3 regions of the Tardiphaga sp. 709 genome follow, and region 3 is predicted to be linked to each of the others. Evidence: predicted binding sites of a transcription regulator. Region 3 holds the regulator's gene; each other region holds the start of a gene.
The links. Region 3 encodes LexA, which represses DNA repair genes until DNA is damaged. Its sites were predicted from a motif close to TGTTCNNNNTGTGTTCNG; they were not measured.
Positions count from the first base shown of each region.

Region 1: RSO67_RS21045 (DNA recombination protein RmuC) is a predicted target of LexA. The motif match lies at 2,749-2,766, and genes of this name have one in related genera.
Region 2: RSO67_RS17840 (YifB family Mg chelatase-like AAA ATPase) is a predicted target of LexA. The motif match lies at 7,058-7,075, and genes of this name have one in related genera.

Region 1 covers NZ_CP135529.1:4,330,946-4,338,805, forward strand. Annotated here, with positions in the region: gene RSO67_RS21035 (hypothetical protein) at 1-84, shown strand, start outside; gene RSO67_RS21040 (AmpG family muropeptide MFS transporter) at 96-1,463, opposite strand; gene RSO67_RS21045 (DNA recombination protein RmuC) at 1,504-2,718, opposite strand; gene def (peptide deformylase) at 2,939-3,460, shown strand; gene fmt (methionyl-tRNA formyltransferase) at 3,619-4,551, shown strand; gene truA (tRNA pseudouridine(38-40) synthase TruA) at 4,601-5,341, shown strand; gene RSO67_RS21065 (5'-methylthioadenosine nucleosidase) at 5,338-5,898, opposite strand; gene dapE (succinyl-diaminopimelate desuccinylase) at 5,895-7,061, opposite strand; gene RSO67_RS21075 (DUF805 domain-containing protein) at 7,122-7,676, opposite strand; gene RSO67_RS21080 (DUF805 domain-containing protein) at 7,778-7,860, opposite strand, start outside.
Region 2 covers NZ_CP135529.1:3,642,885-3,650,744, forward strand. Annotated here, with positions in the region: gene hisF (imidazole glycerol phosphate synthase subunit HisF) at 1-27, shown strand, start outside; gene RSO67_RS17815 (phosphoribosyl-ATP diphosphatase) at 76-396, shown strand; gene coaA (type I pantothenate kinase) at 425-1,378, shown strand; gene RSO67_RS17825 (GNAT family N-acetyltransferase) at 1,383-2,333, opposite strand; gene RSO67_RS17830 (PAS domain-containing hybrid sensor histidine kinase/response regulator) at 2,472-4,718, opposite strand; gene RSO67_RS17835 (hypothetical protein) at 4,893-5,363, opposite strand; gene RSO67_RS17840 (YifB family Mg chelatase-like AAA ATPase) at 5,471-7,009, opposite strand; gene RSO67_RS17845 (diguanylate cyclase domain-containing protein) at 7,192-7,860, shown strand, end outside.
Region 3 covers NZ_CP135529.1:70,197-78,056, forward strand. Annotated here, with positions in the region: gene gltA (citrate synthase) at 1-515, opposite strand, end outside; gene gltX (glutamate--tRNA ligase) at 670-2,094, opposite strand; gene RSO67_RS00370 (glutamine--tRNA ligase/YqeY domain fusion protein) at 2,294-3,964, shown strand; gene RSO67_RS00375 (ComEC/Rec2 family competence protein) at 4,067-6,349, shown strand; gene lexA (transcriptional repressor LexA) at 6,368-7,090, opposite strand; gene RSO67_RS00385 (GNAT family N-acetyltransferase) at 7,393-7,860, opposite strand, start outside.

The DNA of each region.
Region 1 (7,860 bases), 2.0 Mb from region 3:
GCTGAAGTCACCTGCGCCGAGCAGGCCGGGCAGATGAGTGAAGCGCTCGTGACGAAATGGAGCGTGGTGACGAAGCCGAACTGAGTTCGCTTCGGTTAAACCCGCACCGGCCCCAGCATCTCGAAATGCGCGCGGCGCTGCAGCCGGATCAGCAGGATCAGGCTCGGTACCGCGACCACCACGCTGATGACGAAGAACATCGGCCATCCCATCGCTTGCGCAACGTAACCTGCGCCTGCTGACAGATAGGTCCGCCCGACCGCAGCGAGCGCTGTGAGTAGCGCATATTGCGTGGCCGTGTGCAGCGGATTCTTGCAGAGCGCGGAGAGATAGGCGACGAAGATCACCGTGCCGATGGCGCTGGTGAAATTCTCGACCGAGATGGCCAGTGCCAGCGCCCATTGATTGACGCCGACGATGGCGAGCCACGAGAAGGCGAGATTGGACACCGCCTGCAACACGGCGCCGATCCACAAACTCGCCGCAAGCGAATAGCGCCGCGCGACAAAACCTCCAGCGAAACCGCCAATCAGCGTCGCGGCAAGGCCGACGCCTTTGACGATGGCCGCATAGTCATTCCGCGTGAAACCGAGATCGATCACGAAGGGCGCGGTCATGGTGCCAGAAAACGCATCGGTAAATTTGAACAGCACCACGAACGCCAGCGCCGCCCAGGCGTCCTTGCGCGCCAGGAATTCGGAGAACGCGCCGATTGCGGCCTGCAACACGCGCGTGAAGGTGCTTTCGCCGCGCGTGGCCGCTTCGGCCTGTGCGGATTGCTCGGGCTCGGTGGCCGCAAGCGCTGTGACCGTGCCGATCAGCACCATCGCAGCCATCGCCACATAGCCCCACATCCATGCGGTGGAGCGCGCGATGCCCGTGCTCTCGAAGGCGCTGACCAGAAACAGCACGCCGGCGGTGGAGATCAGCATGCCGATGCGATAGGCCGCGACATAGGACGCCATGCCGGCCGCCTGTTCGCTCTCCGGCAGGCTCTCCACACGAAACGCATCGACGACAATGTCTTGCGTCGATGACATGGCAGCGACCAGCAGGGCGCCAAGGGCTACGAACAGCGGCGAGCGCGCCGGATCGGTCAGCGCCAGCAGCAGGATCGCGCCGATCAGCAGCAGCTGTGAAAATACCAGCCAGCCGCGGCGGCGGCCGAACTGTCGCGTGAAGAACGGCACATGCAGCGCATCGACCAAAGGCGCCCAGAGGAATTTCAGCGTGTAGGGCGTGCCAACAAGAGCGAACAGCCCGATGGTGCCGAGATCGACGCCGGATTCGCGCATCCACACCAGCAGCGTGGAACCGGACAATGCAAGCGGCAGACCCGACGACAGGCCAAGCAGCAGCACGATCAGCACCCGTGGCTGCAGATACACCACCATGCTCTCGCGCCAGGTGGCACGGGGCTTCAAGGCGAGGGCGGCTTCGGACGAGTCAGGCGCGCTGGTCATGGGGAAGGGTTAGCAGATTCGGGGGGAAGCGGCCTGTGGCCTATTCCCCCGCCTGAATCTTGCGCGGCAGCGGCGCGAACATGTCGGGGGCGGCGGTCTTGGCGATCGCCGGGGTCACTTCCGTTGCGGGTTCACTCTTGCTGAAATCCAGTTCCTCGATGCGGCCGGCGCGCTTCTCGATCTTGTCGGCGGAAATCAGGATCTGGCGGACGTCCTCATTGGCCTGCCCAAAATGGGTCTGCAGCTTCATCACGCGATCGCGCAAGCGGGTGAGGTCGTCGCCCAGATTCAGTACCTCGGTGCGGATCTGGTCGGCGGCGTCGCGCATCCGCGCGTCCTTCAGGATCTGCTGCATCACCTGAATCGCCAGCATCAGCAGCGACGGCGACACCAGCACGACGCGGGCGCGATAGGCTTTCTGGATGATGTCATCGAAACCGTCGTGGATTTCAGCATAGACGGATTCCGACGGCACGAACATCAGCGCCGTATCCTGCGTCTCGCCGGCGACCAGATATTTCTCGGCGATATCGGTGACATGCTTCATCACGTCGGCGCGCAGGCGCTGCGCCGCGTATTTCTTCTCGTCGTCGCTGCGTGCGTCATGCAGCGCTGTGACGGCCTCCAGCGGGAATTTTGCGTCGATGCACAGTGGGCGCTGGTCCGGCAGGAAGATCACGCAATCCGGCCGCTTGCCCGACGACAGCGTGTGCTGGAACGCATAGGCACCGTTCGGCATGCCGTCCTTGACGATGCTTTCCATCCGCGCCTGACCGAAGGCGCCACGCGACTGCTTGTTGGCGAGCACGTCACGCAAGGTCGTCACCTGCGAGGTGAGGTCGGTGAGATTCTTGTGGGCGTTGTCGATGATGCCCAGCCGCTCATGCAGCGCGCTCAGGCTTTCCATGGTGTTGCGAGTGGTCTGTTCCATCGACTGGCCCACGCGATGGGTCACCGAGTCCAGCCGCTCGGACACCGCGCGTGCCATGTCGGCCTGACGGCCCGCCAGCGCCTGGCCCATGGCGTCGACGCGGCCGTTGGCCTCGTTCTGCGCCTTCAGCACTTCGCTGAGGCGTTCTTCCAGTTCGTCGGCGCGGATCGCCTGGGCCATGGCCATGGCGGCGCCGCGGCTACCGGAGCGAGCGATGATGATGGCGATGGTGAGCAGCAAACCCAGCGCCAGAGCACAGAAGCCCATCAATGCCACGCCGGCGGTGACCGGCATGTCGCCGATCATGAAAAGAATCTCGTTCATCCCAACCTTGTAGCCGATTCGGTCGGTCGCGCGAACGAAGAGGGAACATTTATGGTTAATGAAAGATGAATTTCCAAGCCTAAGAAATGTGGTCAAGCGGACCTTAACCGGCGTGGTTAACCTCGCCTTAATTTTCATGGTTAGCGAGGAGTTAACGTCCTTCAAAGTCCAGCTTTTCCAGCGGATTGACCCGGACCGGCGCGCAGATTAAATCGCCGCCATGGCCATTCGTGAAATCATTATCCTGCCCGACAAACAGTTGCGGCTGATCTCCAAACCTGTCGAGAAGGTGACGTCGGAGGTGCGCAAGCTCGCCGACGACATGTTCGAGACGATGTATGACGCACCCGGGATCGGGCTGGCGGCGATCCAGATCGCGGTTCCGCTGCGGCTGATCACCATGGACATCGCCAAGAAGGACGATGAGGAGGACGGCAAGAAGCCGCGCGTCTTCATCAATCCGGAGGTCATCTCGGCTTCGGAAGAGCTTTCAGTCTATGAGGAAGGCTGCCTGTCGATTCCGGAATATTACGAGGAAGTGGAACGCCCGGCGACAGTGCGGATCCGTTACATGGACCTCGACGGCAAGACCATCGAGGAAGAGGCTTCTGGCCTGTTCGCGACCTGCATTCAGCACGAGATCGACCATCTCAATGGCGTGCTGTTCGTCGACTACCTCTCCAAGCTGAAGCGCGACCGCGTGCTGAAGAAGTTCACCAAGTTGGCGAAGCGGGCTGAGTAAATTCTCCGACGTTTCCTTCGTTATGCCCGGCGAATGCCGGGTATCCATGTCTTGAAGCGAGCAACCGAAAGACGTGGATGGCCGGGACATCTAGCGAAGTTCGCTTCGCGCTGCCCGGCCATGACGGATAGGCTGGTGCTCTTTGCTGGAAGTTCCACATGTCGCTTCGTTTGATCTTCATGGGCACGCCGGATTTCGCTGTGCCGACGTTGCTCGAACTCGTGGCCCATGGCCATGAGATCGTCGCCGTCTATACCCGCGAGGCTAAGCCGGCCGGCCGTGGCATGAAGTTGCAGCCGACGCCGGTGGCCCGCGAGGCCGAGCGACTCGGCATTCCCGTGTTCACGCCGAAGACGCTGCGCACGCCGGAAGCCGAAGCCGAATTTCGTGCACATGAGGCTGAGGCTGCGGTCGTCGTCGCCTATGGCATGATCCTGCCGCAGAACATTCTCAATGTGCCGCCCCTAGGCTGCTTCAACCTGCACGGCTCGCTGCTGCCGCGCTGGCGCGGTGCCGCGCCGATCAATCGCGCCATCATGGAAGGCGACGCCGAGAGCGGCGTCATGGTGATGAAGATGGACGTCGGCCTCGACACCGGCGATGTCGCCATGGCCGAGCGTCTGGCAATCACCGATGCGATGACGGCGCTGGACCTCCATGATGCGCTGGCGCCGCTCGGCGCCGACCTGATGGTGCGTGCCATGGGTGCGCTAGAAAGGGGACGGCTGAGCCTGACCCCGCAGAGTGCAGACGGCGTCACCTACGCTGCCAAGATCGACAAGGCCGAGGCCAAGATCGACTGGTCGAAGCCGGCGCGCGACGTGCTGCGGCATATCCACGGTCTGTCGCCTTTCCCCGGCGCCTGGTGCGAGATGCCGATCGAGGGCGAAGCGGTGCGCGTGAAGGTTCTGCGCTGCGAGCTCGCAAAGGGCGCGGGCGCGCCTGGCGAGATTATCGACGATCAGCTCGCCATCGCCTGCGGCGAGGGCGCGATCCGGATCATCGATCTGCAGCGCGCCGGCAAGCAGCCAATGAAGGCCAGTGAATTTCTGCGTGGCACGCCGCTGAAACCGCCGCTGCGCCTTTCATGAGCATGATCTTGTCCGAAAACCGGTGGCCACTTTTCGGGATCATGCTCTGATGCCGCGCTACAAGATGATCATCGAGTATGACGGCGCGCCATTCTCCGGCTGGCAGGTGCAGGCCAACGCGACGCTGACCGTGCAGGGCGCTTTGGAAGCAGCCGCGGAAGCCATTTGCGGCGAGCCGATCCGCGTTCACGGCGCAGGGCGTACCGATGCCGGCGTCCATGCGCTCGGTCAGGTCGCCCATTGCGATGTGCCGAAAGTGCTGGTGCCCGGTCGTTTTCGCGATGGCATGAATGCCCATCTGCGGCCGCATCCGGTCGGCGTGCTGTCCGCTGACATCGTGCCGGATGATTTCGAGGCGCGGTTCTCAGCCGTCAAACGCCACTACGTCTATCGCATCACCAATCGCCGCGCGAACCTCACCGTCGATGCCGGCCGGGTCTGGCGCGTGCCGCGTCCGCTCGATGTCGCTGCCATGAGCGAGGCCGCGAAGCACTTGCTCGGGCGACACGACTTCACGACCTTTCGCGATACCGAATGCCAGGCCAAGTCGCCGATCCGCACGCTCGATCAGCTCGATGTGGTGCAGAACGGTGAGGCGATCACCATCACGACCTCCGCACGTTCGTTCCTGCACAGCCAGGTGCGTTCGATGGTTGGCTCACTGGTCTGGGTCGGCAACGGCCGCTGGGCGCCGGACGACCTGGCTGCGGCGCTTGCCGCGAAGGACCGCAGCGCCTGCGGCATCGTGGCGCCGCCGGATGGGCTGTATCTGGTAAAGGTCGATTACTAGACCTTCACGCCCTTCATCGCGTCCCAGAACAGATCCTGTCCATTCGCGACATTCGCCGTCCAATGCTCGTGCGCAAAATCATTGGCGTCGTCGGTGATGAACTTGAAGGCGCGCCAGGGAATGCCGTGGCGCAGGCAGACCTGTGCGATGGCAAACAGTTCCATATCGACGATATCGACATTGTTCGTCACCAGCCAAGGATCGGTGGAGGTGACGAAACTGTCACCACTGCCGCAGATCACGCCGCGCTGGCCCGAGACCAGGCGGTCGAGATCGGGCGCAAAGGGCGTGCGGCCGCGCGGCGCCAACGGCTCAGCATTCATGTCGCGCTGGATCACGTCGCTGACCTCGACGAGGCCGTTGAGTTTGGTGTTTAGCTTGCCGGCGGTGCCGTAGTTCACGACGAGCTTGGGCTGCATGGCCTGCACCGCCTGAAGCGTCGCGATCGTGGTGTTGATCTTGCCGACGCCGGTGAAAATCACCTCGATCTCGGCAGGCGCGCGCGATTTGTCGAGCTCGCTTTCGAGCGCGGTGAGGACGAGAATCTTGCCGTTCATGCGAAATACCGATCCAACACGCCACGATAGATTTGGGTGAGCTTCTCCAGATCGGCAACCTTCGTGTGTTCGTCGATCTGATGCATGGTCTGCCCGACCAAGCCGAATTCAATCACCGGGCAGTAGTTCTTGATGAAGCGCGCATCCGAGGTTCCGCCGCCCGTGTTGAGATCCGGTGTGCGGCCGGTGACATCCTTGATCGCGGCGACGACTGTATCGGTAAATGCGCCGGGCTTTGTGACGAAGCTGTCCGAATTGCTCGGCTCCCAGATCACATGCGCGCGAATGCGATTGCCGGCGGCAGTTGCGACGCGTGCATCGATCAGGTCGCGCAATGACGCCTGCGTGTGATGGTCGTTGAAGCGGATATTGAACTTCGCTCGCGCTTGCGCGGGGATGACGTTGGTCGCCTTGTTGCCGACATCCACCGAGGTGAATTCGAGATTGGACGGCTGAAACTGCGCATTGCCCTGATCGAGCGGATCGCTGCTCAGCGCCGTGATCAGTGCGGCGATGTCGGGCACCGGATTCGATGCACGATGCGGATAGGCCACATGACCCTGCACGCCATCGACCACCAGCGTGCCGGATTGCGAACCGCGGCGGCCGATCTTGATGGTGTCGCCCATCTCCTCGACATTCGAGGGCTCGCCGACGATGCAGTGATCGAATTTTTCGCCGCGTTCGGCCGCCCATTGGAGCAGCTTCACGGTGCCATTGACGGCAATGCCTTCTTCGTCGCCGGTGATCAGGAAGGAGATCGAACCGCCGCCGTCCTTTTGCGGCTTGCCTTCATTCGCCGCCAGATAGTCCAGCACGGCGGCGACTGACGCGGCGATGCCACCCTTCATGTCCACCGCGCCGCGGCCGTAGAGCAGGCCGTTCGTCACGTCGCCGGAGAAGGCGCCATGGGTCCACGCCGCTTCATCACCGGGCGGCACCACGTCGGTATGGCCAGCAAAACAGATATGCGGCGCGGAAGTCCCGATACGCGCATAGAGGTTTTCGATGTCGGCGCTGCCTTCCTCGCTGAAGGTGACGCGATGGACTTCGAAGCCGGCCGACGTCAGCAGGCTCTCGAGCACGCCGAGGGCGCCGGCATCCGCGGGCGTGATGGACGGGCAGCGCAGCAGCGCCTGGGCGATGGACAGAACATCATTCATGTCCCCCGATTAACATGAGGTCCCGCCGATGGGCCAGCGCGATGCGGGACAAATTCGAGCTCACTTTGCTGGTCCCAGGCCGGCCGCGTATCGACCGGATCGGCGGGGGCCAGCATGTCGGCGCCGAACCGGTTGTCGCCATGCGTTCCCTTGAGAACATACAGTTCGACCGCCCCCCCAGAGGGGGACGATGAATACGACTATGGCCAGCGCGATAGCGGGGATCGAGTCGCCCAGCCAGCCACCAAGTTGGTTGTACAGGCCGGGCACGACAAAGAACGGAACCATCCACCAGCCGCTTCGGTCCCGATCATGTAGCCGTTTGATCGAGATGGCTGCATAGATCCACAGGAATAGCGGTGTTGCAGCCGCGTGGATGATCAGCAGGATCAAGTTGGTCGGTGGCATCGAACGATAGGATGCGGGATCGACGACGGCGAAGATGTCGCTAGCGCTGAAACTGTAAGAGTTGATCGGCATTCCCAACAGCTTGCCGATTCCAACCACCGCAGAGCCTAGCAACATCATACAGCCTAGCATGATCAGCGCCGCGAGCCAGACTCTGGCGCGGTTGATGCGGCCGTCAAAGCCGAACAGAAGCCATTGATAGCCCATAAGCGATGTTCCGGAGCACGGCGATGGCGCGGCTCAGGATAGTTGGTCGCCTCGGGCGGACTTCGGTTCGATCGCGGAGCGGAACGCGCGGTCGATGAGGCTCAGACCCTCTGTGCAATCGCAGGTTCGGCAAGCGGATCGGGACCGTATTCGTTCGGCCCGGCGGTGCCGCGCAGGAAGCCAA
Region 2 (7,860 bases), 2.7 Mb from region 3:
GGACTGCCGATGCGGCTCGACCCCTAGGTCAATCTCTGGCAGGAGTTTGCGCTGCCCAGCCAACAAGGCGCCGAAATGGCTTTTACGCTTCATGACCTTGCCGATACCATCGACGCCCGCGCGGCGGCGGGTGGCGACGCGTCCTATACCCGCAAGCTGCTCGACAAGGGCGCGGAGCATTGCGCCAAGAAATTCGGTGAGGAAGCGGTCGAGACCGTGATCGCGGCGGTCGAGAACGATCGCACCAATCTGATCAATGAAAGTGCCGACCTGCTGTTTCATCTGCTGGTGCTGCTGAAGGCGCGCGGCGTGACGATTCAGGAAGTCGAGGCGGCGCTCGGTCAGCGCACGTCGCAATCCGGACTGCAAGAGAAAGCGTCGCGCAAGAGCGAGTAACAGCGTCGATCACAACGGGGACCGCTTCATGGATATGCGGGCAGACCAACAATACAATCCCTATCGGAATTTCTCGCGGGAGCAGTGGGCCAAGCTGCGCGACGATACGCCGATGACGCTGGAGGCCGGCGAGATCGCCGCCCTGCGTTCGATGTACGATCGCCTCGACCTGCGCGAGGTCGAAGAGATTTACCTGCCGCTGTCCCGCCTGCTCTCGATCTATGTCACGGCGACGCAACGTCTGTATTACGCGCAGCGCAAATTCCTCGGCATCGAGGATCGCAAGATGCCCTATATCATCGGTGTCGCCGGATCGGTGGCTGTCGGCAAGTCGACCACCGCCCGCGTGCTGCAGGCGCTGCTCGCAAGATGGTCGCCGCGGCCCAAGGTCGATCTCGTCACAACGGACGGCTTTCTCTATCCGAATGCGGTGCTCGAGCGCGAAGGCATCATGCAGAAGAAGGGCTTTCCCGAAAGCTACGATCTGCCGACGCTGCTGCAGTTTCTCAGCGACATCAAAGCCGGCCGCAATGCCGTCCGCGCGCCTGTGTATTCGCATCTCACTTATGACGTGGTTCCGAACAAGTGGGTCGAGGTCGATCAACCCGACATCCTGATCGTCGAAGGCGTCAACGTGCTGCAGACCGGGCGTCTGCCGCGCGACGGCAAGGCCGTGCCCGTGGTCTCCGACTTCTTCGACTTCTCCGTCTATATTGATGCCGATGAGCCGGTGCTGCGCGACTGGTATGTGAGACGGTTTCTGGCGCTGCGCGACACCGCATTCCACGATCCGCGATCGTATTTCAACCGCTACGCATTGCTGTCGGATGAAGAAGCCACGGCGACGGCGCTTGCGATCTGGGAGCGCACCAACCTCGCCAATCTCGAAGACAACATCCTGCCGACGCGACCGCGTGCTACGCTTATCCTCAAGAAGGGCGCGGATCACGTGGTGGAAAACGTCGCGCTGCGTCGCCTCTAAGCGATTACGCCGCGTGGCGTGACGCGTCCGTGCTGAAATGCTCGATATAGCGTGCGCCGATCGATGTCACCGGCATCACGATCAGAACGTCGGTGGTGCCGAACTGATGATCGATCACGGCGCCGTCGCCGATCATGGCGCCGATCCGTAGATAGCCTTTGATCAGCGGCGGTAGCGCACGAAGCGCCGCCTTGGTGTCGATGGCATCCGCGGCCATCCGGTTCATCTCGACATAGCGCGACGGATGCGCGCGGGCGCGCCAGGCTTCGGGCGCGCGCGCATTGTGGTGCAGAAACGATAGCGGCAATGCCAGACGATCCGGATCGGTGCCTTCAAAACTGGCGCAACCGATCATGACGTCGAACTTGTTCTGTCGCACGTAGCTCCAGATGCCCTGCCACAGTAATTCGACGGTGCGCTTGTTGCGGTAGCGCGGAAGCACGCAGGAGCGACCGAGTTCGAGAAACCGCAGACCCGCATGGCGCTCGATCATCCCCGACAGATCGAATTCGCTGTCGGTATAGAAGCCGCCATTCTGCATGGCCGCCTCGTGGCGTAGCAGGCGATAGGTGCCGACCACCGGCTGCTTGCCGGATAGCGTGGGCTTGGCGTCGTGATCGACGACGAGAAGGTGATCGCAGATCTTGTCGAATGCATCCTTGTCGCGGCGTGCCAGCATCGTGGCGGCGTCGGCGATCGCGGTGCCGTTCTTGTAGAATACCTTGTAGCGCAGACGCTGCGCGCGCTTTACGTCGCGCTTGTCCTGCGCGAGGCGAACTTCGAGCGGACCCATCCGGCCCAGCGAAGTAGTGGCGACTGGAATACCGTTGGCGGGATCGAGATGCAGCGGCGGCTTGAACCAGGTGATCGCAGTTTGCGCAGCGGCGCTCATGTTCTGGGGCCGCAACATCTGCATGAAACCCTGCTTCGGTCGCACCAGTTCGTTGCCGTGCATGGCCATCCCCAACTCAATCGCCTTGTGCCGCAGGCATCACGCGAATCATCGATGCGGCTTATCCGCACCAGACATCACGGGCGCTCAACAGCCGTGTGACGGGCGTGTTGCGGGGGTGTGACAGCGAAGGTGGAGCTGCTAGGCGGCGACGTGCCGCGTCTTGGCGAGTCCCTTGAGGGCTTCGGCGAGCTTGTCGCGGTCCAGCGGCTTCATCAGGAAGCCGTCCATGCCGGCCTCGAAACAGGCATAGCGATCTTCGACCAGTGCATTCGCTGTGAGGGCCAGGATCGGGGTACGCCTGACGCGTTGACCGGCCTCGCGCGCGCGAATGCGTTTGGTGGTCTCGATGCCGTCGAGCTTCGGCATCTGGATATCCATCAGGACGAGGTCATAGGGCGTACCTGCGGAGTCGGAGGCGAGCCAAGATTCCAGTGCCTCTTCGCCATTGGTGGTCACGACGGGCTTGTGGCCAAGCCGCGTCAGCAACGAGCGCATCAGTAGCGCATTGATCTCATTGTCTTCGGCGACCAGGATCGAGAGGCTGGGTGCCATCGCCGCCGTTGGTTCCGGTGTGGCCGGATCACGATCCAACGGATCATCGGCGGCGATTGTCGGTGAGTCCGTCTGCAATGTCAGGCGCGCGGCGAGCGAGGTCGCGCGCAGTGGCTTCACCAGATACCCGGTGAACGCACTCGGCGTTGTGGGCTGCAGCTCATGACGCATCGCCGGCGTGAACAGCACGATCCGTCGCAGCGCGTGCGGAATTGCAGCGTTCGCAAGCTGCTCGGCAGCGTCAGCACCAAGAGCGCGATCGATCATGACGGCGTGCCATGAACGTTCGGGCAGCAGCGCTTGCGCGACGGCGAGATCGGAGACAGTGCAGGTCTGCGCGCCCCATCGCCCGAGTCGCAGGGCTGTGAGCGAAGCTTCGATGGTTTGTGGCGCCACCAGCATCACCGAAAGGCCCGTAAGATCCGGCGGCACGAAGGTCGCGGTGCCGCTGTCGGACGCGACCATTGGGATCGACACTTCGAAGGTCGAACCGGCGCCGAGTTCGCTTTGCAGCGTGATACGGCCGTTCATGCGCTTGACGATACGCTCGCTGATGCTGAGGCCAAGACCCGTTCCGCCATAGTGGCGCGCGGTGCCCTCGTCTGCCTGTTCGAATTCGCGGAAGATACGCTGCTGCGCATCCGGCGCGATGCCGATGCCGGTGTCGCGCACCAGGAAAGAGATTTCGTTCGGCCAGATGCCGGGTTCGACGATCAGCGCTACGCCGCCGGTCGCCGTGAACTTGATGGCATTGCCGGCGAGATTGAGCAGCACTTGCCGCAGGCGCGCCGCATCGCCCATCACTGTCAGCGGCAGTCGCTCGTCGACATAGGCCGCGATTTCGAGATTGCGGGCCTGCGCACGCGGCGCCAGTAATTCGGTGATGTCCTCGATCAATCCGGCTAGTGCAAAGGGGCGATGTTCCAGATCGATCTTGCCGGCCTCGATCTTGGAGTAATCCAGCAACTCCTCGATCAGCGACAGCAGCGCATCGCCGGAGGTCTTCACGGCCTTGGCGTAAGTGGTCTGTTCGGGTGTCAACGGCGTATCGAGCAGCAAGCCGCTCATGCCGAGAATGCCGTTCAGCGGCGTGCGGATTTCATGCGACGCCATCGCAAGGAAACGCGACTTGGCGCGGTTGGCGGCATTGGCATGGTCGCGCGCTTCACCGAGGGCGCGCTCGGTCTGGGTGCGGTCGGTGACATCGCGACCCACGCATTGCAACTCGGCGGGCTGGCCCGCATCGATCCGCACCAGACCTTCGCGCCAAGCGATCCAGCGCGGACCGGTCGCCGTGGCGATCTTCTGATCGTGCACGCTGGTGCCGTTGGGCTCGTTGGCGATATCGCCCTGCTCCAGCAGCGTGAGTTCGAAGCGGCTGCCGATCAATGCTTCGCGCGATTGTTCCGCCAGCGTGCAATAGGCATCGTTGACGAAGGTGATGCAGCCTTCGCTGTCGCGGATCACAATGAGGTCGCCCTGTGCCTCGAACAGGCTGCGCGCGCGCTCTTCGGCTTCCTTCAATTCCCAGTTCCGGTCGACCAGGGCTTCGTTGTGCGCAGTCAGCTTGCGCATCCGCTTGCCCATGAAGCGCATGCGAATGCTCATGGTGGCCAGGGCGACGCAGGCCAGCGCGAACAGGAAGCTGGCGCCGATCGCAAAAGCGTGCGGATCGTAGCCGGAGTCTTTGGAGGTCGAACCAGAGATGAAACCATAGGCGCCACCGAAGGCAGCCGAGAACATCACGAAGGAGCGAATGACGAAAGCAAGCAACGGAAAACGGCGCGCGAAGCGGCGGAAGTAGACCTTGATCCGGAAAACACCTTTCGCCACAGATCAGCACTCCGGCTTGGTCACATCATGGCTCGCGCTTGCACGCGACTACAGGCCGCGATCAGGCAATCGCAGATGTCGGAACTATGCGGGTATGTTGTTGCCAAGTGCTTGCGCGGTGGCAGTTTTGAATTTGCCGGCGCAGACATGGTTGATGAAGCGTTAATGCGCGGCCTAGAGGCTGGCCGCCGCCATCCGCGCCGGGCTGCGGCTGTGGGCGCTGACGATCAGCGCGGCGGCATCGCGTGCCGTGAAGCTGCGAGACTTCACGAAGATCCGGTAGTCGGCGTCACCTTCCTCCGACAGATAGATGACGGATTCCGAACTCGCGGATGTGTCGGCAATGCGGATGAAGCGCGTCGCAGCGGTGACGGGACAAGCATCCGGTTCCGCGGCATCGACGTCATCAAGTACGACGAAGTCGGCGGTGTCAGCACTATCGACGATTTGCACACGGACGGTTGCCTGCAAGGGGTCGCTGGTGAAGCTGACATGCGATTGCGCCTGCCAGGGCATGGTGGCGATCTGGATGGTGGTCTCACCGGTGGAGATGCAGGGATGCGTGCCGGCTACGAGATCGCCACGGGCGAGAAATGCCGCGAGTACCAAAGGAATCGTCGAGGCTAAAATCTTGAAACGCAGCATGACACGGTACTCTCCCTGGCCCCGTAACGCGGGGTTATGGTGAGCAGAGCGTAAACAAAACTCGTTACTATCGCGTTGACGGCCACATCAGCGGCGATGAGGTGACGTCAAGCAGCCCGTCGAACGTCCTCCGCCAGCGCGCGGTAAGACAGCGCCTCGGCCAGATGCAGCCGCCCGATTTTCTCGGCGCCGTCGAGATCCGCCAGCGTCCGCGCCACGCGCAGCACGCGGTGATAGCCGCGCGCGGTCAGTCGCATCGTTTCGGCGGCATCGCGCAACAATGTCAGTCCCTGCGCATCCGGCTGCGCAACCGTTTCCAGCACGGAGGCGGGCGCGGAAGCATTGGTATGTGTGCCCGCTAATCCCGCCGCGGCATAACGCATGGTCTGCAGATCGCGCGCGGCGGCGACACGCGCCGCAACTTCGGCGGAACCTTCCGACGGTGGCGGCAGAATGAGATCCGCCGCGGTCACCGCGGGCACTTCGATGCGCAGATCGATGCGATCCATCAAGGGGCCGGAGATGCGCGCCTGATAATCCGAGGTGCAGCGATCGATGCGGCCGCGCTTGCAGGAGAAGCCCGGCTCGAAAGCGTGACCGCACCGGCATGGATTCATCGCAGCAACAAGCATGAATCGCGCAGGATAGGTGACGCGGTGATTGGCGCGCGAGACCGCCACCTCGCCATTCTCGAGCGGTGCGCGCAGCGAATCCAGCACGCGCGGATCGAACTCTGGCAGTTCATCGAGAAACAGCACCCCCTGATGCGCCAGCGAAATCTCGCCCGGCCGCGCGCGCAACCCGCCGCCGGTGAGGGCGGCCATGCTGGCGGAATGATGCGGTGCGCGGAACGGCCGGCGTGAGGTGAGTGCGCCGTCCTTGATCTCGCCGGCCACCGATGCAATCATCGAGACTTCGAGCAGCTCCGCCGGCGACAGCGGCGGCAGGATCGACGGCAGCCGTGCCGCCAGCATGGATTTTCCCGATCCGGGACTGCCGGCCATCAGCAGGTGATGGCCGCCTGCCGCAGCGATTTCCAGCGCGCGTTTGGCACTTTCCTGTCCCTTGATGTCCCGCAGATCCAGCAGCGTTTCCTCACGCGCATGTATTCTCGGCTGCGGCCGCGACAGAACCTGCGTACCTTTGAAGTGATTGGCGATCTGGATCAGCGATGTCGCGGCGATGATCTGAATGTCTGGGCTGGCCCAGGCGGCTTCCGCGCCGCAGGCTGCCGGACAGATCAATCCCTCGTCGCGCGCGTTGGCGCCGATCGCTGCAGGCAGTACGCCGGCCACGGGAGCGAGCGAACCATCGAGGCCGAGTTCACCGAGTACAGTGAAGCCCGTCAATGCATCCGGCGGAATCGCGCCGATCGCAGCCATCAGTCCCAGCGCAATCGGCAGATCGTAATGGCTGCCTTCCTTCGGTAAGTCAGCCGGTGCGAGATTAACGATGATGCGTCGCGCCGGCAGCGCCAGACCCGAGGCGACCAGCGCCGCGCGGACCCGTTCGCGGGCCTCGGACACTGCCTTGTCGGGCAGGCCGACGATCAGGAAATTCGGCAGGCCGGGCACGACCTGAACCTGCACGTCGACCGCGCGGGCCTCGATCCCCTCAAAGGCTACGGTGGAAACGCGTTGAACCATGCCGCCCTCATTCGAGATGAGAGCGTAACCTAAGGTTGCTTCTAATTCAAGAACAATCAGTGAACGAAATGCAGCGGTAAAGTATGCTGGTTTTGGCCGAAGTCGGCCATTGGCGTAGAGAATCTTAAGCACGTCATGCAAAGCATCCTATGAGCTTCGAGACGAAGACCGGGTGCCCGCAGATGTCAGATCGCTTGCCGATGACGCCAGACGCTCCGGATGATGCCGATCTGATCGCCGCGCTGAAGGCCCAGATCGAAGCCCAGCAAGCCATCATCGACCAACAGGCTGCTTCGCTGGCGCATAGCCGGAAGATCTTCGATCGCTCCTCGGCCGCGGCGCGAATCGGCGTCTGGGAATGCGACCTCTCCGATGAATCGCTGGTCTGGACCGATGTTGTCTACGACATCTTCGATCTACCGCGCGGCTCGACGCCGATTCGCGAGGAGGCGCTCGCCTGTTATCCAGAAGAATCCGTCAGGGAACTGACGAAGCGGCGCAGCAAGGCAATCGAAGATCGAACCGGCTTCAGTCTCGATGCGGAGATCATCACCTTCAAGGGTAACCGGCGCTGGATCAGGATCACGGCCACAGTCGAGTCGGTCGATGGCGTTGCCGTCCGCATCTTCGGCATGAAGCAGGACATCACCGAAGAGAAAATTCTGGCGGATCGCAATCGCTATCTCGCCGAGTTCGATACGCTGACCGGACTCGCCAATCGCAGCCAGTTTCAAACCAAGCTGTCGCTGTTCGATGCGGCGTCGGCCAGCAAGGCAAAGCCGTTCGGCGCGCTGCTGCTGGTCGATCTCGATGAATTCAAGCCGGTCAATGACTGCTTCGGCCACGCCGCC
Region 3 (7,860 bases):
TTGGCGATCATGCGGATCGACGCGATGTCGCGCTGCTTCGGATCGTTGATATCAGTTGAGTCGTGGTAGAAAGCGGCGAGGGCGCCAACCGACGCGACCATCACGGCCATCGGATGCGCGTCGCGGCGGAAGCCCTGGAAAAAGCGGCTCATCTGGTCGTGAACCATGGTGTGGTTCGTGACCAATGCGTCGAACTTTGCCTTCTGCGCCTTGGTCGGGAGTTCCCCGTACAGCAGCAGGTAGCAGGTCTCGAGGAAGTCGCCCTTCTCGGCGAGCTGTTCGATGGGGTAGCCGCGGTATTCGAGGATACCGGCATCGCCATCGATATAGGTGATCTTGGACTGGCAGCTGCCTGTCGACGTGAAGCCGGGATCGTAGGTGAACATCCCGGACTGGGCGTAGAGCTTGCCGATGTCGATGACATCAGGGCCGACGGTCCCGCTGTGGATCGGCAGTTCGAAGCTCTTGCCGTCGACTGTCAGCGTTGCGGATTTGGTATTGGTTTTTGCGTCCATCGCGTGGTCCCCGATGAGATCGTTGAGGGGCCGGCAAGCCACCGACATTTCAGGAGAAATGGGGAGGCTAGCCGGGAATTCCAGAGCATTCGCCAGAATGCGTAGCGTATTGCTGTGTGCGCTGCAAGGCGGGCAAAAGCAGCCTACAGCTATGCTAAATAGATGCCTGATCGGCGAGCCGATCCAGGCATTCCTGCCGTCCCAATACCGCCAGAACATCGAAAATGCCGGGCGACGTGGTCTTGCCGGTCAGCGCCACGCGAAGCGGTTGCGCGACCCCGCCAAGCTTGATGCCAGCTTCCTCGGCAAAGGCGCGGGTCGCGGCTTCGGCATTTGCTGCGGTCCAGTCGGTGACGGCCTCCAGTGCCGTGCGCAACTTGCCGATCAACACACGGGTTTCCGGCGTCAGCGCGGCTTGCGCCTTCGGCTCCATCGTCAGTGGGCGATCGGCAAAGATGAAGTTGGCGCCGTCGATCAGTTCGATCAGCGTCTTGGCGCGTTCCTTCAGGCCGGGCATGGCGCGCAACAGCTGGGCGCGCGTGGTGTCGTTGAGCTTCGCCTTCAGTTCGGTGCCGCCGGGCACGTAATTCAGCACGTCCTCGAACATGGTCACGAGGGATTGATCGTCGGTGTGACGGATGTAGTGACCGTTGAGATTTTCGAGCTTGGCGAAATCGAAGCGCGCGGCGGAACGGCCGATCCCCGACAGGTCGAAGGCGTCGATCATTTCCTGGGTCGAGAAGATTTCCTGATCGCCATGGCTCCAGCCGAGCCGCACCAGATAATTCCGCAGGGCGGCGGGCACGTAACCCAGCGCGCGATAGGCCTCGACGCCGAGCGCGCCGTGGCGCTTTGAGAGTTTCGAGCCATCGGGTCCGTGGATCAGCGGAATATGCGACATGCTGGGCACGGTCCAGCCGAGCGCGTCGTAGATCTGCTTCTGGCGGGCGGCGTTGATCAGATGGTCGTCGCCGCGGATCACATGCGTCACGCCCATGTCATGGTCGTCCACCACCACGGCCAGCATGTAGGTCGGATTGCCGTCGCCGCGCAGCAGCACGAGGTCGTCGAGATTTTCGTTTTGCCAGACCACACGGCCCTGCACCTGATCCTCGATCACGGTCTCGCCGGTGAGCGGCGCCTTCAGGCGGATCGTCGGCTTGACGTCGGGGCGCGGATCCGACGGATCACGGTCGCGCCACAGCCCGTTATAGAGCTTGGACTTGCCCTCGGCGCGGGCCGTCTCGCGCATCTGTTGCAGTTCCTCGGCGCTGGCATAGCAATAATACGCCTTGCCCTCGGCGAGCAGTTGCTCGGCGACTTCGCGGTGCCGGCCGGCACGGGCGAACTGGAAGACGGTGTCGCCATCCCATTCGATGCCCAGCCACTTCAACCCGTCGATAATGGCGTCGATCGCGGCATCGGTGGAGCGTTCGCGGTCCGTATCCTCGATCCGCAGCAGCATCTTGCCACCGGTCTTCTTGGCATAGAGCCAGTTGAACAGCGCGGTGCGTCCACCGCCGATATGGAGGAAGCCGGTCGGCGAGGGGGCGAAACGGGTAACGACAGGAGTGGTCATATCAGAGGGTTCGATCGATTTCGGTGTGACTGTTGGCCGGCGTTTATCACAACGACAGGGCGCTGTCTCACGGCGAATAAACGCGGATTTGGGGCCGGAACCGCATCGGAAAAGGCCCTTTCGCGGGACCCGGCCCCTGATCCGGCCTTGGCGCGGCCTTCCGGATTTGGCACATAGGGCGCAGCTTGAAAGGCAGCAAATGACAGACGAATCGGTATCCGACGCAGGCCGAGACTTCATCCGCGACATCGTTGCGGCGGACCTGCAATCCGGCAAACACAAGAGCGTGGTGACGCGCTTTCCGCCGGAGCCCAACGGCTACCTGCATCTCGGGCATGCCAAGTCGATCTGCCTGAATTTCGGCGTTGCCGAGGAGTTCGGCGGCCACTGCAACCTGCGTTTCGACGACACCAATCCGACCAAGGAAGAGCAGGAATATATCGACGCCATCCAGCGCGACGTACGCTGGCTCGGCTTCGACTGGGGCGAAGGCAACCTGCATTACGCCTCGGATTATTTCGAGCAGCTCTATGACTGGGCGGTACATCTGATCCGCGCGGGCAAAGCCTATGTCGACGACCAGTCGCAGGAAGAAATCCGCTTCAAGCGTGGCACCCTGACGGAGCCCGGCCAGAACAGCCCGTTCCGCGATCGCCCGGTCGACGAGAACCTCGATCTGTTCGCCCGGATGCGTGCCGGCGAATTCCCGAACGGCGCCCGCGTGCTGCGCGCCAAGATCGACATGTCGTCGGGTAACATCAACCTGCGCGATCCCGTGATCTATCGCATCCTGCATGCGCATCATCCGCGCACGGGCACCGCCTGGAGCATCTATCCGAGCTACGACTTCGCGCACGGTCAGTCGGATGCCATCGAACATGTGACGCATTCGATCTGCACGCTCGAATTCGAGGATCACCGGCCGCTCTACGACTGGTGTCTGGAAAACCTGCCGGTGCCGTCGCGGCCGCATCAGTATGAATTCGCGCGCCTCAACATGACCTACACGCTGCTGTCGAAGCGCGTGCTGACCGAACTCGTCCGTGGTGGCCATGTCACCGGCTGGGACGATCCTCGGATGCCGACGCTGGCCGGCCTGCAGCGCCGCGGCATTCCCGCTGAAGCGCTGCGCGAATTCGTCAAGCGCATCGGTGTCGCCAAGGCCAACTCGACCGTCGATATCTCGATGTTCGACTTCGCCGTGCGCGAGACACTGAACCGCACGGCACAGCGCCGCATGGCGGTGCTGAAGCCGCTCAAGGTGGTGATCGAGAACTACCCGGAAGGGCAGACCGAACAGCTCGAAGCGGTCAATCATCCCGATGATGAAACGCTCGGCACGCGGCAGATCCCGTTCGGGCGTGAGCTTTACATCGAACATGACGACTTCATGGAAGAGCCGCCGAAGAAGTTCTTCCGCATGGCGCCGGGCCGCGAGGTCCGCTTGCGCTACGGCTACTTCATCACCTGCAAGGACGTCATCAAGAACGCCACCGGCGAGGTGGTCGAACTGCGCTGCACCTACGATCCGGAAACCCGGGGCGGCAATGCGCCGGACGGCCGCAAGGTCAAGGCGACGATCCATTGGGTGAGCGCCGCAGATGCCGTGCAGGCGGAAGTACGCGTCTACAATCAGCTGTTCGCCGATCCGCAGCCCAATGCGACCGAGTTCGCATCGCAGCTCAATCCGGACTCGCTGGAGACGCTGACCGGCGCCATGCTTGAGCCGGCGCTGGCGAGCGACAACACAAGCGATGTCGTGCAGTTCGAGCGCCAGGGCTATTTCTGTCGCGACAAGGATTCAGCGCCGGGCAAGCTGGTCTTCAACCGCACCGTCGGTCTGCGCGACAGCTACGCCAAGCTCGCCTGAGCAACCTCAGGGATTAGTTTTCGTATTCTGCATCCGTTCCGCTAGTCGCCGCTTGCCCTTCCGATAGCATTCGGAAGGGCAAGCGTGGCGTGCGGGCGTTCGATGGCGCGGGGCGGGGATCAGCAACAGCGGCGGGGCCGGGCGGGTACAGCGACCACATGGCCGCCGCCGGCTACGGCAGGCATCGCTGTCTCGTCTGCAACGTCCTCAACGTCGCGTTTTGAGACGCTCCGGACGTGGGTGCGGGCCGAAGCTGGTCCCGGTCGCTTGCTGCCTTGGGTGCCGATCGCTTTCGGCACCGGCATCGCGCTGTATTTTGCCGCTGAGCAAGAGCCGATGGCCTGGGTTGCCGCGGCGACGGCAGGCCTTCTTTGCTTGGCTGCGTTTTTGCTCCGGCGGCAGCGATGGTTTCCCTTGATTTTGCTCATTGCGGCCATCGCGGCCGGCTTCGCGATGGCTGCCATGAAAACCGCGCGTGTGGCTCATGAGGTTCTGGCGAAGCCGCTCTATTCCGTCGCGCTTACCGGCTTCGTCGAAACTCACGAGGAACGGGAGCGCACGGATCGCTTCGTGCTGCGCGTTGCCACAATGGACAGCCCGCGCGTCGCACCGAAGCTCACCCGTGTGCGGGTGTCGGTGAAGAAGGGCACGGCGCCTGCCGTCGGCAGCTTCGTCGAATTGAAGGCAAGGCTGCAGCCGCCGCTGTCGCCGCTCCGGCCGGGGAGTTACGACTTCGGACGCGATCTGTACTTTCAAGGGATCGGCGCATCTGGCTTCGTGGTGGGCGGCATCAAGGCAGTCGATCCGCCGATACAGCCGAGTGTGGCGCTACGCTATTCGGCGACCATGCAGGGGCTACGCGACGCCATCGATGCGCGGATCCGCACTGTGCTCTCGGGCGATAGCCGCGCCATTGCCACGGCGCTGCTCACAGGCCGCCGCGATGCGATTTCGGCTGACGTCAATGATGCGATGTTCATCTCCGGACTCGGTCATGTGCTGTCGATCTCCGGCTATCATATGGCCGTTGTCGCCGGCGTGGTGTTCTTTGCGATACGCGCACTGCTGGCACTGATCCCTGTCCTGACGGTGACATTCCCGATCAAGAAAGTCGCAGCGGCTGCGGCGTTATTCGCAGCACTGTTCTATCTGCTGTTGTCAGGTGCTGAAGTCGCGACGCAGAGATCGTTTTTCATGACAGCCGTCGTGCTGATTGCAGTCATGGTCGATCGCCGGGCGGTGACGTTCCGCACGCTGGCGGTGGCGGCAATGGTCGTGCTGATCGTCGCGCCGGAAGCGCTGGTGCATCCCAGTTTTCAGATGTCATTCGCGGCGACGCTGGGGCTGGTCGCATTGGTGCAGATCGGCATGCCCGCGCTGTTTGCCTCGCCCGATCATTCCGCGACGGCGCGCGTGGCACTATGGGGCGGACGCGAGATCGCGATGCTCGTACTGGCTTCGCTGGTCGCGGGCCTCGCCACCACGCCCTATGCCGCGTTTCATTTCCATCGCGTCACGCCTTATGGCGTTGTCGCCAATCTCCTGGCGATGCCGGTGGTCTCGGCGCTGGTGATGCCGGCGGGCATTCTCGGTCTGGTGGCCATGCCGTTCGGCTTTGACGGTGTGTTCTGGCGGCTGATGGATGTCGGCATCCAGTGGATGATTGTGGTCACGCAATGGGTGGCAGCCTTGCCCGGCGCCATCGGCCGGATGCCGGCCTTTGGCATCGGACCGCTGATATCAGCCAGTATCGGCATCATCGTGCTCGGATTGCTGCGCACGCCGTTGCGCTTTGCGGGAGTTGGCGTGCTCGCGCTCTCGATTGTCTGGGCGTTGCTGGTCAAGCAGCCCGATATGCTGATCTCGGGTGACGGTCGCAGCGTTGCGGTACGGGGCAGGGACGGGCGCCTGCATATGATGCGCAGCGCCAAGGATGCGTTTCTCGCGAAGGAGTGGCTTGCCGGTGATGCCGACGCCCGGCTGCCAACGGATGCCTCCCTCAGCCACGGTGTGTCCTGCGACCGCGACGGGTGCATCACGGCGCTGGCCGATGGCGCTTTGGTGGCGCTGGTTCTACAGCCGGATGCCTTCACAGATGATTGCGAGAAAGCGGCGCTCATCGTCACGGCGCGACAATCGCCGAGAGATTGCAGGGCGCTGGTGATCGATCAGGATCGCCTGCAACGAAATGGTGCGGTAAGCCTGCAGCGAACAGCAAACGGCTTTGCCATCGACTCTGTACGGCCACGCGGCCAGGACCGTCCGTGGTCGCGCGCCATTCCCGATGAGCCCCAGCACGATCTGATCCAGAGCGGTCGTCCACCGCAAAATCGGCCGGCGGATGCGACGCCGGCGGAAACCGATCTTCAACCCGAAGATCAGTAGTCCGCCGAGGCGATAGCCTCAGTAGCGGCGATACAGGCCGATCAGCTTGCCCTGAATGCGCACCCGGTTGGGCGGCAGGATGCGGACCTCGTAGGCGTCGTTGGCGGGCTCCAGCGCGATTGACGCGCCGCGGCGGCGGAAGCGCTTCAGGGTGGCTTCCTCGTCGTCGATCAGGGCCACCACGATGTCGCCGGTGTCGGCGCTCTCGTTGCGCTGGATCAGCACGGTATCGCCATCGAGAATGCCGGCGTCCTGCATGGAATCGCCGCGCACTTCGAGCGCATAATGTTCGCCGGAGCCGAGCATGTCGGCGGGCATGCTGATCGTGTGGCTGCGGGTCTGCAGCGCCTCGATCGGCGTACCGGCCGCGATGCGGCCCATGACCGGGATAGCAACCGTGCGGCCGTTGTCATCATCGCCGCTGTGGCTAGCGATGCTGGCGGCCGAACGCACCTTGCCGAGCGTGCCTTCGATGACGCTGGGCGTAAAGCCGCGGCGTCCGGTGCCGCCGGTGACCGGCGCGCCGAGCTCTGGCAGCTTGATGACTTCGATGGCACGGGCGCGATTGGGTAGACGGCGTATGAAGCCGCGTTCTTCCAGTGCTGTGATCAGACGATGGATGCCGGACTTCGAGCGCAGGTCGAGCGCATCCTTCATCTCGTCGAAGGAGGGCGGGACGCCGGCTTCCTTCAACCGTTGATCGATGAATCGCAGGAGTTCGTATTGTTTGCGCGTGAGCATCTGAAGCCATCCTCAGTTGACGGTGTCGGCCGCCGCGTGCGTTTCAAAGGGCCTTCGAACAGTGAGCCTCAATCCAGAGACGATCGTTCGAAGATCGGTTGCGCGAGTTCGGGCACTCTCAAACTACTCAAAGCCACAGAATCTCGAAACAAATCATGAACGAACACTATATGTTCCATATGTGTTCTGCAATGCTTAATTTGCCGTCAACAGAACGCACGTTGAGCGAGGTTTGAGGAGGCTGTTCCTCACCAGTCGTCGGTCCTCGACGGACATGGAAAATGCTTCCGCGGTCGCTTGAGCTAGGTGGACGTCATGCGCCCAATGGGCGGCGGAGGTGTCGTGGAGCCGGTGGCCAGCGAGCGCTGAACCATGATCGTGTCGGCCCAGCGGCCGGAACGATAGGCGACGCCGGGCAGCAAGCCCACGCGGGCAAAGCCGAAGCTTTCATGCAAGCCGAGCGAGGCCGTGTTGTCGGCATCGATATAGCCGATGATCTGCCGGAAGCCGGCCGCCGCGCAGACGTCGATGAGTTCGCGCATCAACAGGCGGCCGATACCGCGGCCGACATGTCCGTGGTGGATATAGATCGAGTGCTTGACCGTGTAGCGATAGGCCGGTCGTTTGCGGAACAGCACCACATAGGCGTAGCCCACGACCTCGCCGCCTTGCGTGGCGACGAGGTGCGGGAACCGTTTGCTGCGCAGGTTCTTGCGCCGGTCTCTAAGATCGTCGGGCTGCGGCGTGTCGGCGTCGCTGACGCCTTCCTC